3 regions of the Staphylococcus sp. M0911 genome follow, and region 2 is predicted to be linked to each of the others. Evidence: predicted binding sites of a transcription regulator. Region 2 holds the regulator's gene; each other region holds the start of a gene.

Region 1 (4,305 bases), 850 kb from region 2:
ATCGAGCGAATTTAATTGCCGAAATTGGTGAAGGGTCACCGAAACTAGGTATCTCAGGGCATATGGATGTTGTTGATGCTGGGGATCATAATGAATGGAAGCATGATCCATTTAAATTAACAGAAGAAGATGGTAAATTGTACGGTCGAGGTACGACTGATATGAAGGGCGGTTTAGCAGCATTAGTTATTGCTATGATTGAAATTAAAGCGTCAGGTCATCTACAACAAGGTTCAATTAGATTAATGGCTACTACAGCAGAAGAAAGAGAAATGTCAGGGGCAGAGAAACTTAAAGAACAAGGCTATGTTGATGATTTAGATGGTTTAATTATTGCCGAACCGTCAGATGGCTTCGTATTTTACGCCTCAAAAGGGTCCATGGGATTAAAAGTAACATCTAAAGGCGTGCCCGCACATAGCTCATTACCATCACTGGGACATAATGCGATTAATACCCTCATTGAATTTATTCAAAAAATTAAAGAAAAGTATGATGATATCAAGAAAAACGAAGGAACACATGCACTTGATGTTCACCCATTTATAGATGAATTTTTTGGAGACCAAGTTGACGATAAGACGGAAGAAAAAGTTGAAGACGTAGCAGCAGGACTGGTTATTGTTAATTCGATTATACGAGGTGGAGAACAATTTAATACAGTTCCTGAAGAAGCCTATGCTGAATTTAATGTGAGAACTGTACCTGAATATGATAATCGAGCCATTGAACAATTATTTAAAGATACGATAGAAGAGGTTGATAGTGACAGACTTTCTTTAGAAGTGACTGTCGATCATCAAACCGTATATTCTCAAAAAGATAACACGTTAGTACAAAGCTTTTTAGATTATAATAATGAATTTAAAGTATCTGGTTTAGTTGGGGCGACTGATGCAGCAGAATTATTAGTAGATAAAGATGAAGACTTTGATTTAGCTATTATTGGCCCAGGTCATATGACTATGGCACACAAAACAGATGAATATGTTTATAAATCAAGATATTTAGACTATACAGATATGTATCAACAAGTAATGTTGAATTATTTAAACAAAACCAAATAAAGGAAAGTGAGATGAACTAAGATTATTGCGTGAATGAAATGCAATAATCTTAGTTTTTTTATGCTGGAAATTGTCAGATAAATTACATACGTAGTAATAATTAATATGAACAAAATGATTAAGTTGCGTAGCTACCCTTTTGAAACCCATTACAATGATAACCCAACAATTTTACAAAAAATGTTGGATTATTATGATTCATTTACAAAATCTTAACATTGCCCACAAAAGCTTGCTTGTTTGTTAGAGTGTGTCTTGTCGTTATTTAACGAAGAAAAAACTTATATGTTTATAGAAAATTGAAGGTAGCCACGAGATAGTAATCAAAAAAGCTTTATCATTCTTAGGAGGATATTTAAAATGAAAAAAATCGCTACAGCTACAATTGCAACAGCAGGTTTCGCAACATTTGGTTTAATGCAACATGATGCAGATGCAGCAGAAAACAATAACGGATATAATCCTAATGACCCTTATTCATATGAATACACATATACGATTGATCAACAAGGTAACTACCACTATGATTGGAAAGGTAATTGGAGTCCTAGCCAACAACAAGGCAATAACAATAGTTATTCATATGGTAACCAAGCTACTCAAAACTACAATTCAAATAACGCTACAAACAATAATCAAAATACACAATCTTACACAACTGACAATACCAATAATCAAGGTGGCGGATTAGGTGCTGATTATTCAACATCAGATAAAAACATCAAAGTGACTACACAAAATGCGCCATCTTCAAATAACTCAACTGCATTTTCTGGACAATCAGGTTCTGGTTCAAATGCGTATACTGCTGGTCAATGTACTTATTATGTATATGACAAAGTTGGCGGTAAAATTGGTTCTAATTGGGGTAACGCAAGTAACTGGGCAAACGCAGCAGCACAAGATGGTTATAATGTAAGTAATTCACCTAAACAAGGTGCAATTATGCAAACATCACAAGGTGCATTTGGTCACGTTGCCTATGTTGAAAATGTAAATAGTGATGGTTCAATCAAAGTTTCAGAAATGAACTATAATGGTGGACCAGGTAACGTTTCAACTCGTACAATTTCAGCTAGCCAAGCTGGTTCATACAACTACATTTCATAATGATTTATATTCAAATAAGAACTCGAAATAATATTAAATATTATTTTGAGTTCTTTTTTTGTTTTGGATTAAATTTTGAATGTGTGTGACATATTTGTCAGGGTTGTGATTAAATTCTTGCCTCCATGGGGTTTTATTATTATTTGACATACTTCAATTTTCAAAACAATGATTTCAAAAATTGAATGATTATTTTTATAGTTGTTCATGAATTAGTAATAAACTTATGACAGTTTAGTTAAGTCATCGATTATACATTGTAATACTATATATTGTGCTTTAAATTTTAAATAAACACTATATATAGAAAAGAGTGGTAAGATGAATCAACTAGAACAATCATTAACGGGTTTGATTGAGAAGGATCCAACTATCGTAAATGAGAATGCTAATAAAGATAGCAATACCTTTTCGACTATGCGCGATTTAACGGCAGGTATTGTTTCAAAATCATATGCTTTAAATTATTTATTGCCTAAACATATTGCTGAGGCGCATCAAAATGGTGACATTCACTTTCATGATTTAGATTATCACCCATTTCAACCATTAACAAATTGTTGCTTAGTTGATGCAAAAAGCATGCTGAAAAATGGCTTTGAAATAGGTAATGCCAATGTTACATCTCCAAAATCGATTCAGACAGCATCAGCACAACTTGTACAAATTATTGCGAACGTCTCTAGTAGTCAATACGGTGGATGTACAGTGGATCGTGTAGATGAATTATTGAGTGAGTATGCACAATATAATGAGCGACATCATCGTGAAGTAGCACAGGCCTATGTTAAAGCTGAGCACCTAGAAACATATGTAGAGCAACAAGTTACTAAAGATATTAATGACGCCATTGAAAGTTTGGAGTATGAGATTAATACACTGTATACCTCTAATGGTCAAACACCATTCGTCACATTAGGATTTGGCTTAGGAACAGATACATTAAGTCGTAAAATACAGCAGGCGATATTGAAAACGAGAATTAAAGGATTAGGTAAAGATCGTGTCACAGCCATTTTCCCTAAATTAGTATTTTCAATTAAAGATGGTATTAATTTGAAAAAAGATGATCCTAATTATGACATTAAACAACTTGCGTTAGAATGTTCAACAAAACGTATGTATCCTGATATATTAAATTACGACAAAATCGTTGAACTATTAGGCGATTTTAAAGCGCCGATGGGATGTCGATCTTTTTTACCAAGTTGGCGTAATGAACAAGGTGAAAATGAAAATAATGGCCGTTGCAATTTAGGTGTTGTTACTCTCAATTTACCAAGAATCGCGCTTGAATCACAAGGTGACATGACAACGTTTTGGAAAATTTTTTATCACAAAATGACGTTGATGCACGATGCTTTAGTATATAGAATAGAGCGATTAAAAGAAGCGACAGTTAATAATGCACCTATCTTATATAAAAGCGGTGCGTTTAAATATAAACTCGATGATCATGAAGATGTAATGGCGCTATTTAAGAATAAAAGAGCTACGATTTCCATGGGATACATCGGATTATATGAAACTGCTACAGTCTTTTATGGTCCTAATTGGGAACATAATGATGAAGCCAAAGCATTTACAATTGAAATATTAAAAGAAATGCAACGTCTGCAAAAGCAATGGACAAAACAATATGACATTTGGTTCAGTATATACAGTACACCTAGTGAGTCATTGACTGATCGCTTTTGCCGTTTAGATCAAGAACGATTTGGAGATATTCCAGATATTACAAGTAAAGGTTATTATCAAAATTCATTTCATTATGATGTAAGAAAAGATATTACGCCATTTGAAAAATTAGATTTTGAAAAAGATTATCCCTATTATGCGAGTGGTGGCTTTATCCATTATTGTGAGTATCCTAAATTAAATCATAATATTAAAGCACTAGAAGCGGTATGGGATTATGCTTATGATAAGGTAGGATATTTAGGTACTAATATTCCAATAGATCACTGTTATGAATGTGGATTTGATGGAGATTTTAAATCAACACCACAAGGCTATCAATGTCCAGAATGTGGTAATGATAACCCTGAAACGGTCGATGTTGTTAAACGGACATGCGGTTATTTAGGTAATCCAGTACAAAGACCTGTGATTGAAGGACGTCATAAAG
Region 2 (4,305 bases):
CAATTAACGGTATGGGTAGAATAGGTAGAATGGTATTAAGAATTGCTTTAAAAAATGAAAACTTAAGCGTAAAAGCAATTAATGCAAGTTACCCTCCAGAAACAATTGCACATCTTATCAATTATGATACAACTCATGGTAAGTTCGACGAAAAAGTAGAAGCTACTGAAAATGGCATTCGTTATAAAAATCAAGATATCAAATTAGTTTCAGATAGAAATCCAGAAAACTTACCTTGGAAAGAACTTGATATAGATGTTGTCATCGAAGCAACTGGTAAATTCAATCATGGTGATAAAGCTATTGCACATATTAATGCTGGTGCAAAAAAAGTATTATTAACAGGTCCATCTAAAGGTGGTCATGTTCAAATGATTGTGAAAGGTGTCAATGATGAAAAGCTAGATGTTAATGAATACGATATTTTCAGTAATGCATCATGCACAACTAACTGTATTGGGCCGGTTGCTAAAGTATTAAATGATGAATTTGGTATTGTGAATGGTCTGATGACTACAGTACACGCAATTACTAATGACCAAAAGAATATTGACAACCCACATAAAGATTTACGTAGAGCGCGTTCATGTAATGAAAGTATAATTCCGACATCTACAGGCGCTGCGAAAGCATTAAAAGAGGTACTACCTGAAGTAGAAGGTAAATTACATGGAATGGCACTAAGAGTACCAACTAAGAATGTTTCACTTGTAGATTTAGTTGTAGATTTAGAACAAAATGTAACAGTAGAACAAATTAATGATGCATTCAAAAATGCAAATTTAGATGGTGTATTGGATGTAGAAAGCGAACCACTTGTTTCAGTAGATTTTAATACAAATCCAAATTCTGCAGTAATTGATGCACAATCTACAATGGTTATGGGTGATAAAAAAGTTAAAGTTATCGCTTGGTATGATAATGAATGGGGATATTCAAACAGAGTTGTTGAAGTAGCAGAACAAATTGGTAAATTGATAGAATCTCATAAAGCAGTAGAAGCTGTATAAAAATCATTTTTTAGCGACTGCCAATGTAACTTTTAATGCTAAAGGTTACATTGGCAGTTTTTTTGTTCTTATAAAGTGGGGGTATCAAATTTATCATAAATTAAATAGAGAAAAATTTATATTTAACATCATTTTTGAAAATGTCACATTTTTTATTTAGGTTGTTATATTTAATGATATAAAATAGTTTACACTTTTAGTCATATAATTTAAAAGGTGCTTTCTTTTGTAACGTGCGAATTTATAGTATAATTGAGCATAATCTAAATAGAAAAGGGTGACAATCATGAAATGCCCAAAATGTAATTCAACGCATTCGAGAGTAGTAGATTCACGTCATGCAGAAGATGCAAACGCGATTCGTCGAAGAAGAGAATGTGAAAATTGTGGTACAAGATTTACAACATTTGAACATATTGAAGTGAGTCCATTAATAGTAGTGAAGAAAGATGGAACGAGAGAACAATTTTTAAGAGAAAAAATCTTGAATGGATTAGTTAGGTCATGTGAAAAACGTCCAGTGAGATACCAACAACTAGAAGATATAACAAATAAAGTGGAGTGGCAATTAAGAGATGAGGGTCATACTGAGATTTCATCTAGAGAAATCGGAGAACATGTAATGAACTTATTAATGCATGTTGATCAAGTTTCTTATGTTCGCTTTGCTTCTGTATATAAAGAGTTTAAAGATATTGATCAACTATTGGCCTCAATGCAAGGTATTCTTAATGATAATAAACGGAGTGATTTATAAATGGGGTTAAATTCCTTTGAATTAGGGTTAAGACCACAAGATAGTTTTGAAGTGATACAAGATTTTTATTTAAACTCACAACATCTTGAAATATTAAACCGTCTGTTTACACCTTTAATTGGACCTCAAGCAATTGGTTTATATCATTTTATGCATCAATTTTCCAATGATATTGAACAACCATTAACCCATTATGTCATTATGAATGAACTTAAAGAAAATTTAATCGACTTTAGAAATCAAATGGATTTGTTAGAAGCAATTGGTTTAATGAAATCATTTGTTAAACATGATGAGCAACAAACACATTTTATATATCAATTGATTCAGCCGCCGTCAGCATCCCAATTTTTCAATGACCCTATGTTATCTGTATTTTTATATAGTGAAGTTGATAAAAAAAGATACCAAGTACTAAAGAAACATTTTGAACAAACTTTTAGAGATTTAACGCAGTATCAACAAACAACGAGAAAGTTTACAGATGTCTTTAAAGTACCCAATAGAATATTAGATATCGACACACAAGATATACCTAAAGCGAGTGAGTATCAAGGACTTGATTTGTCTAATGAATCTTTTGATTTTGATATGTTGAAACAGATGTTACATAACCACTTCATTTCAAATGAAATCGTGACAAAAGACGCTAAAAGTCTTATTATTCAACTTGCAACTTTATATGGTTTAACGGCTGACGCGATGAAACATATTATATTGAATTCAATTACTAGTGCTCAACAATTATCTTTTGAAGAGATGCGTAAACAAGCGCGTTCATATTATTTAATAGAACATGAAAACCAATTACCTAAATTAGAATTGAATAAAAGCATTAAACAAAGTGAAAATTCGAACCAATCTAATGAAATCCCTAATCCTGAAAATGATACGGAACAATGGCTTCAATTGTTAGAACAGACGAGTCCAATTGATATGTTAGCCTCATGGTCTGAATCAGAACCAACATTGTCTCAAAAGAATATGATTGAAGAATTAATTCATAGAGAAAAAATGAACTTTGGAGTTATTAACATCTTATTACAATTTGTTATGCTCAAAGAAGATATGAAATTACCAAAATCATATATTTTTGAAATTGCTTCGAATTGGAAGAAGAAAGGGATTACTACGGCTAAACAAGCTTATGAATATGCCTTGAAAGTTAATCAACCTAAACCATCTTATGAGAATAAATCGCAACCTTATCAAGGTTATAATCGTAAAAGTAAATTGGTTTCTAGAGAGAAAACACCTAAATGGTTAGAAGAAAGAGATAATCCGAATGCTACAGAACTTTCAAAAGATGAAAAGGATGAACAATTTGAAAAGGATAGACAAGCATTCTTAGAACAATTAAATAAAGATTGGGAGGAGGATTAGATGGAAAGCTTTAAGAATATTGTAGGTTCAAATAAAGATTTCGAAAAGAGAATTGCTAAAATACGTCAGCAAGTTGTTAATGATCCTGATGTTAAGCAATTTTTAAATGAACATCAATCAGAATTAACTAATGCCATGATTGATGAAGATTTAAACGTTCTACAAGAATATAAAGATCAACAAAAGCACTATGATGGGCATCATTATAATGAATGTCCTAATTTTGTTAAAGGCCATATACCAGAATTATATATCGAAAATGAACGTATTAAAATCCGCTATTTGCCATGCCCATGTAAAGTGAAATATGATGAAGAAAGACTTAATTCTCAATTGATTACATCACATCATATGCAGAGAGATACTTTAAATGCAAAGATTAAAGATATTTATACAACTGGACGTAATCGATTGGATATTGCAATGCAAGTTAATGATATATGCAAAAAGTTAATAAATGGTGAGAATGTCAAAGGGCTATATCTGTATGGACCTTTTGGCACTGGAAAGTCATTTATTTTAGGTGCCATAGCAAATCAACTCAAAGCTAAAAAAGTGCCATCTACTATAGTTTATCTTCCCGAATACATTCGCACATTAAAAGGTGGTTTTAAGGACGGGAGTTACGAAAGAAAATTACAAAGAATTCGAGAAGCTAACATTTTAATGCTAGATGATATTGGTGCAGAAGAAGTAACGCCATGGGTTAGAGATGAAGTTATTGGCCCATTATTGCATTATAGAATGGTTCATGAATTACCCACTTTCTTTACTTCTAATTTAAGTTATGATGAATTAGAACACCATTTATCAATGACACGTGAGGGTGCAGAAAAAACGAAAGCAGCTCGAATTATTGAACGTATTAAGACGTTATCCACACCTTATTTCTTAAAAGGTGAAAACTTTAGAAACAATTGATATTTTCATAAAATGTTGTATAATAGAATCAAATCTAAATCGTTGAAACTGTTGAAGACATGATAATTTAATCACTGTTACACAGAAAGCCGTTGTTTGATGAGAATATGGCTAATAAATTAAATTATTACTACTTTAATGCATGGTATTTGTAATGAATACTCGGCTCAAGACCGTTATCTTATGTAGAGAAGACGTTAAAATTGCTCGTTTTTAATCGAGTATTGTTTTAAC
Region 3 (4,305 bases), 860 kb from region 2:
TAGATTCAACCATTTTAATGTTAGGAATGTATGAAATGTATATTGTTGCGAAATCTGGTTGTCCTGTAATAGGGCATAGTGATGTGAATTCTGGACAATTAAACTTTACAAAGTAATCTCTACCTTGGTGTTTATTATCAAATGTTTCTAAAACATCTGGTCTGTAATCAAAGTTATATGTGTTATTTTGGTTTCCTAGTAATGTTATATCTTGTAATTCATCATTTTGACGTCCTTGTGCCAAATGAATCACTCCTTATCATATGATTAATTTTGTTGTTGTTGATTTGATTCGCGACGTGCTTTTTCGAACATATAGTAACTTGCACTTATAATGACAACATATCCGATTGTTGATAATAAATCAGGTGTTTCACCAAATAATATGAAGCCGAATATTGCTGTAAATATAATTGAAGCATAAGTGAAAATAGATATATCTTTTGCTGCTGCGAAACTATAGGCTAGTGTGATTCCAATTTGGCCCACTGCAGCTGATAAACCTGCGCCGAATAAATATAATAATTGTAATTTACTCATTGGTTCAAATGTAAAAATTGAAAATGGGATAAGTACAATTACTGAGAATAGTGAAAAATAAAATACAATGGTGTAGGGTGCTTCTCTAGTACTTAAAGCACGGACACAAGTATATGCTGATGCAGCAAATATACCTGAAAGTAGTCCAATTAATGCTGGTATAAACGAAGAAGAAAATTCTGGTTTTACAATAAGTAACATACCGAGTATTGCAACGATCATTGCTGAAATTTGATATTTTCGTACTTTTTCATGTAAAAAGATAAAACATAATAATATAGTCCAGAAGGGGTTTAACTTCATTAATGTATCAGCGTCACTCAATACCATATGATCAAGTGCATATATATTAAGCAATACACCTATTAAACCGAGTGTTGACCTTGAGATAAGTAATGGTTGGCTACTTAATTTACCAAACATTGGTTGTTTATATTTAAATATGAAGAATAATGGTATGAACATTGCAACTAAATTTCTTGCTAGAGACTTTTGAAATACAGGTAAATCGCCTGATAATCTGAAGAAGACAGACATAAAACTAAAGCCTATCGCAGATATTAGTATTGCAATTATACCTTTGATTTTAGGATTCAATACTATCGCCTCATTCATAAAAGTTTAACGTTATTATAGTAGCATAAATGATGTCGATATGCATAAAAGACTTGAAAAAACAGTGGGTGAAATATATAATCATAATACGAACGTACGTTCTGTTAGGGAAGAGTCATAATCTAGTTTCAAATCATTTGTGAGAATTAAAATGATTGCATATAACTGAAAACGATTGCAGTTTAATTTCGATTCTTCATTGATTGTATCCTTTATTTTAACAGGGTTGAGCTAGAATCAAGACCTTAAGCTTAATGTATAATTTTTTATAAAAAGCAAGTAATTTTAACTGAAAAATTTTTTTATTTTTATTTGTGTAAGACTAAAGGTGTAGTGGTGCATGTTCAGAAGAAAAGACGAACATTTGACATAAAACTTTAACTTTAAATAAGTTTAGGTATTATGTATAATGAAACACAGAATATAGTATCGATATTGATAAACAGACACAATATATTGTGTCTGTAGCTGATACTAATAAATGGAATAATCTTAATTTAAATGCAAAATGACACTAGTAATTATAGAATAATCTCTCGTTTACAGTGTTTCCGCACAAAATGTTTACTTATACTATATAGATCTACATTTCTAATCAACCACAATATCTTGTGGTTCAAAATAAAATCTAATATCAAGATAAGGTCATATAGTTTTTATAAACTTTTCTTTTAGTGACTCATTTCATTCTACAACACTATATTTTGTAGGAAGCTTTCCTGTCATGATAGGAGAACTTCTTTTTTAATTGTTTAAAGATTGGTGAAAGAAGGCGATCCAATGAAAGTAGTATATTTCTCATTTTCAGGTAATGTACGCAGATTTATTAAACGTGCTGAAATCGAAAATGTAATGGAAATTACATCAGAAAATTGTACGGATCCTATTAATGAACCATATATTTTAGTTACTGGAACAATAGGCTTTGGCGAAGTACCTCAACAAGTACAATCATTTCTAGATGTTAATCATTCATATCTCAGAGCGGTAGCTGCCAGTGGTAATAGAAACTGGGGGCAAAATTTTGCTAAAGCAGGGCGCTCTATTTCTGAAGACTATAATGTACCGTTGTTAATGAAGTTTGAAGTGCAAGGCACTAATAAAGACGTTATCGAATTTAAAAACAAGGTGGGTAATTTTAATGAAAACTATGGACGAGAAGAAGTACAATCACATTGAATTAAATAATGAAGTTACAAAACGAAAAGATAATGGTTTTTTTAATTTAGAAAAAGACCAAGAAGCGCTCAAAGTATATTTGGAAGAAATCCACGACAAAACGATTTATTTCGATAGCGAAATTGAACGTTTACACTATCTTGTAGACAATAACTTCTATTTCAATGTTTTTGAAAAATACAGTGATTCAGACTTAGTAGAAATCACAGAATATGCGAAGTCAATTAACTTCCAATTTGCTAGTTACATGTCTGCAAGTAAATTTTACAAAGACTATGCACTTAAAACGAATGATAAACAACAATATTTAGAAGATTATAATCAACACGTTGCCATTGTTTCAATGTACTTAGCTAATGGAGACAAAGATCAAGCTAAACAATTTATTTCAGCTATGGTAGAACAACGTTATCAACCTGCAACACCTACATTTTTAAATGCGGGTAGAGCAAGACGTGGAGAATTAGTTTCTTGCTTCTTATTAGAAGTGGATGATAGCTTGAATTCCATCAACTTTATTGATTCAACCGCGAAGCAATTAAGTAAAATTGGCGGTGGCGTTGCAATTAATTTATCTAAATTACGTGCACGTGGTGAAGCAATTAAAGGTATAAAAGGTGTAGCCAAAGGTGTATTACCTGTTGCTAAGTCACTCGAAGGTGGATTTAGTTATGCAGATCAATTAGGTCAAAGACCTGGCGCAGGTGCTGTATATTTAAACATCTTCCACTATGATGTTGAAGAGTTTTTAGATACTAAAAAAGTAAATGCAGATGAAGATTTACGTTTATCAACTATCTCTACAGGCTTAATCGTGCCTTCTAAATTCTTCGACCTAGCAAAAGAAGGTAAAGACTTCTACATGTTTGCGCCACACACTGTAAAACAAGAGTATGGTGTGACTTTAGATGATATTGATTTAGAAAAATATTATGATGACATGGTTGCAAACCCTAACGTAGAGAAAAAGAAAAAAGATGCACGTGAAATGTTAAATACAATTGCTCAAACGCAATTACAATCTGGTTATCCATATTTGATGTTCAAAGATAATGCGAACAAAGTACATGCTAATTCAGATATTGGTCAAATTAAAATGAGCAATTTATGTACTGAAATTTTCCAATTACAAGAAACATCTATTATTAATGATTATGGTACAGAAGATGAAATTAAACGAGATATTTCATGTAACTTAGGTTCATTAAATATTGTGAATGTCATGGAATCCCAAAAATTTAGAGATTCGGTTCATACTGGTATGGACGCATTAACAGTTGTTAGTGATGAAGCGAATATTCAAAACGCACCTGGCGTTAAAAAAGCTAATAGTGAGTTACATTCTGTAGGACTTGGTGTAATGAACTTACATGGTTACTTAGCTAAAAATAAAATTGGTTATGAGTCAGAAGAAGCTAAAGATTTCGCTAACATCTTTTTCATGATGATGAACTATTATTCAATTGAGCGTTCAATGCAAATTGCAAAAGAACGTGGAGAAAAATATCTTGATTTTGATAAATCAGATTATGCAAATGGAAAATATTTCGAGTTCTATACTTCACAAGAATTTGAACCACAATTTGAAAAAGTACGCGAATTATTCAAAGGTTTTGAAATTCCTACAGCAGAAGATTGGAAAGCATTACAAAAAGATGTAGAGCAATACGGTCTATATCATGCTTATCGCTTAGCAATTGCACCAACACAAAGTATTTCATATGTGCAAAATGCAACAAGCTCAGTAATGCCTATCGTTGATCAAATCGAGCGACGTACTTATGGTAATGCTGAAACATTTTATCCAATGCCATTCTTATCACCTGAAACAATGTGGTATTACAAATCAGCATTTAATACAGATCAAATGAAATTAATTGATTTAGTATCAACTATTCAAACACATGTTGATCAAGGTATTTCAACTATTTTATATGTTAATTCAGAAATTTCTACACGTGAACTTTCTCG

The links. Region 2 encodes NrdR, which represses ribonucleotide reductase genes. Its sites were predicted from a motif close to AACACNATATATNGTGTT; they were not measured.
Region 1: a site for NrdR is predicted at 2,439-2,456, ahead of nrdD (anaerobic ribonucleoside-triphosphate reductase). Genes of this name have one in related genera too.
Region 3: a site for NrdR is predicted at 1,754-1,771, ahead of nrdI (class Ib ribonucleoside-diphosphate reductase assembly flavoprotein NrdI). Genes of this name have one in related genera too.

Annotation. Positions count from the first base shown of each region.
Region 1 is NZ_CP022881.1:293,156-297,460, forward strand. It holds gene ssp1_RS01325 (ArgE/DapE family deacylase) at 1-1,067, shown strand, start outside; gene ssp1_RS01330 (CHAP domain-containing protein) at 1,428-2,177, shown strand; gene nrdD (anaerobic ribonucleoside-triphosphate reductase) at 2,499-4,305, shown strand, end outside.
Region 2 is NZ_CP022881.1:1,141,738-1,146,042, forward strand. It holds gene gap (type I glyceraldehyde-3-phosphate dehydrogenase) at 1-1,010, shown strand, start outside; gene nrdR (transcriptional regulator NrdR) at 1,297-1,767, shown strand; gene ssp1_RS05635 (replicative helicase loading/DNA remodeling protein DnaB) at 1,768-3,150, shown strand; gene dnaI (primosomal protein DnaI) at 3,151-4,071, shown strand; partial or broken gene ssp1_RS12160 (hypothetical protein) at 4,164-4,260, shown strand.
Region 3 is NZ_CP022881.1:2,002,539-2,006,843, reverse strand. It holds gene queF (preQ(1) synthase) at 1-244, opposite strand, end outside; gene ssp1_RS09775 (DMT family transporter) at 268-1,137, opposite strand; gene nrdI (class Ib ribonucleoside-diphosphate reductase assembly flavoprotein NrdI) at 1,936-2,334, shown strand; gene nrdE (class 1b ribonucleoside-diphosphate reductase subunit alpha) at 2,297-4,305, shown strand, end outside.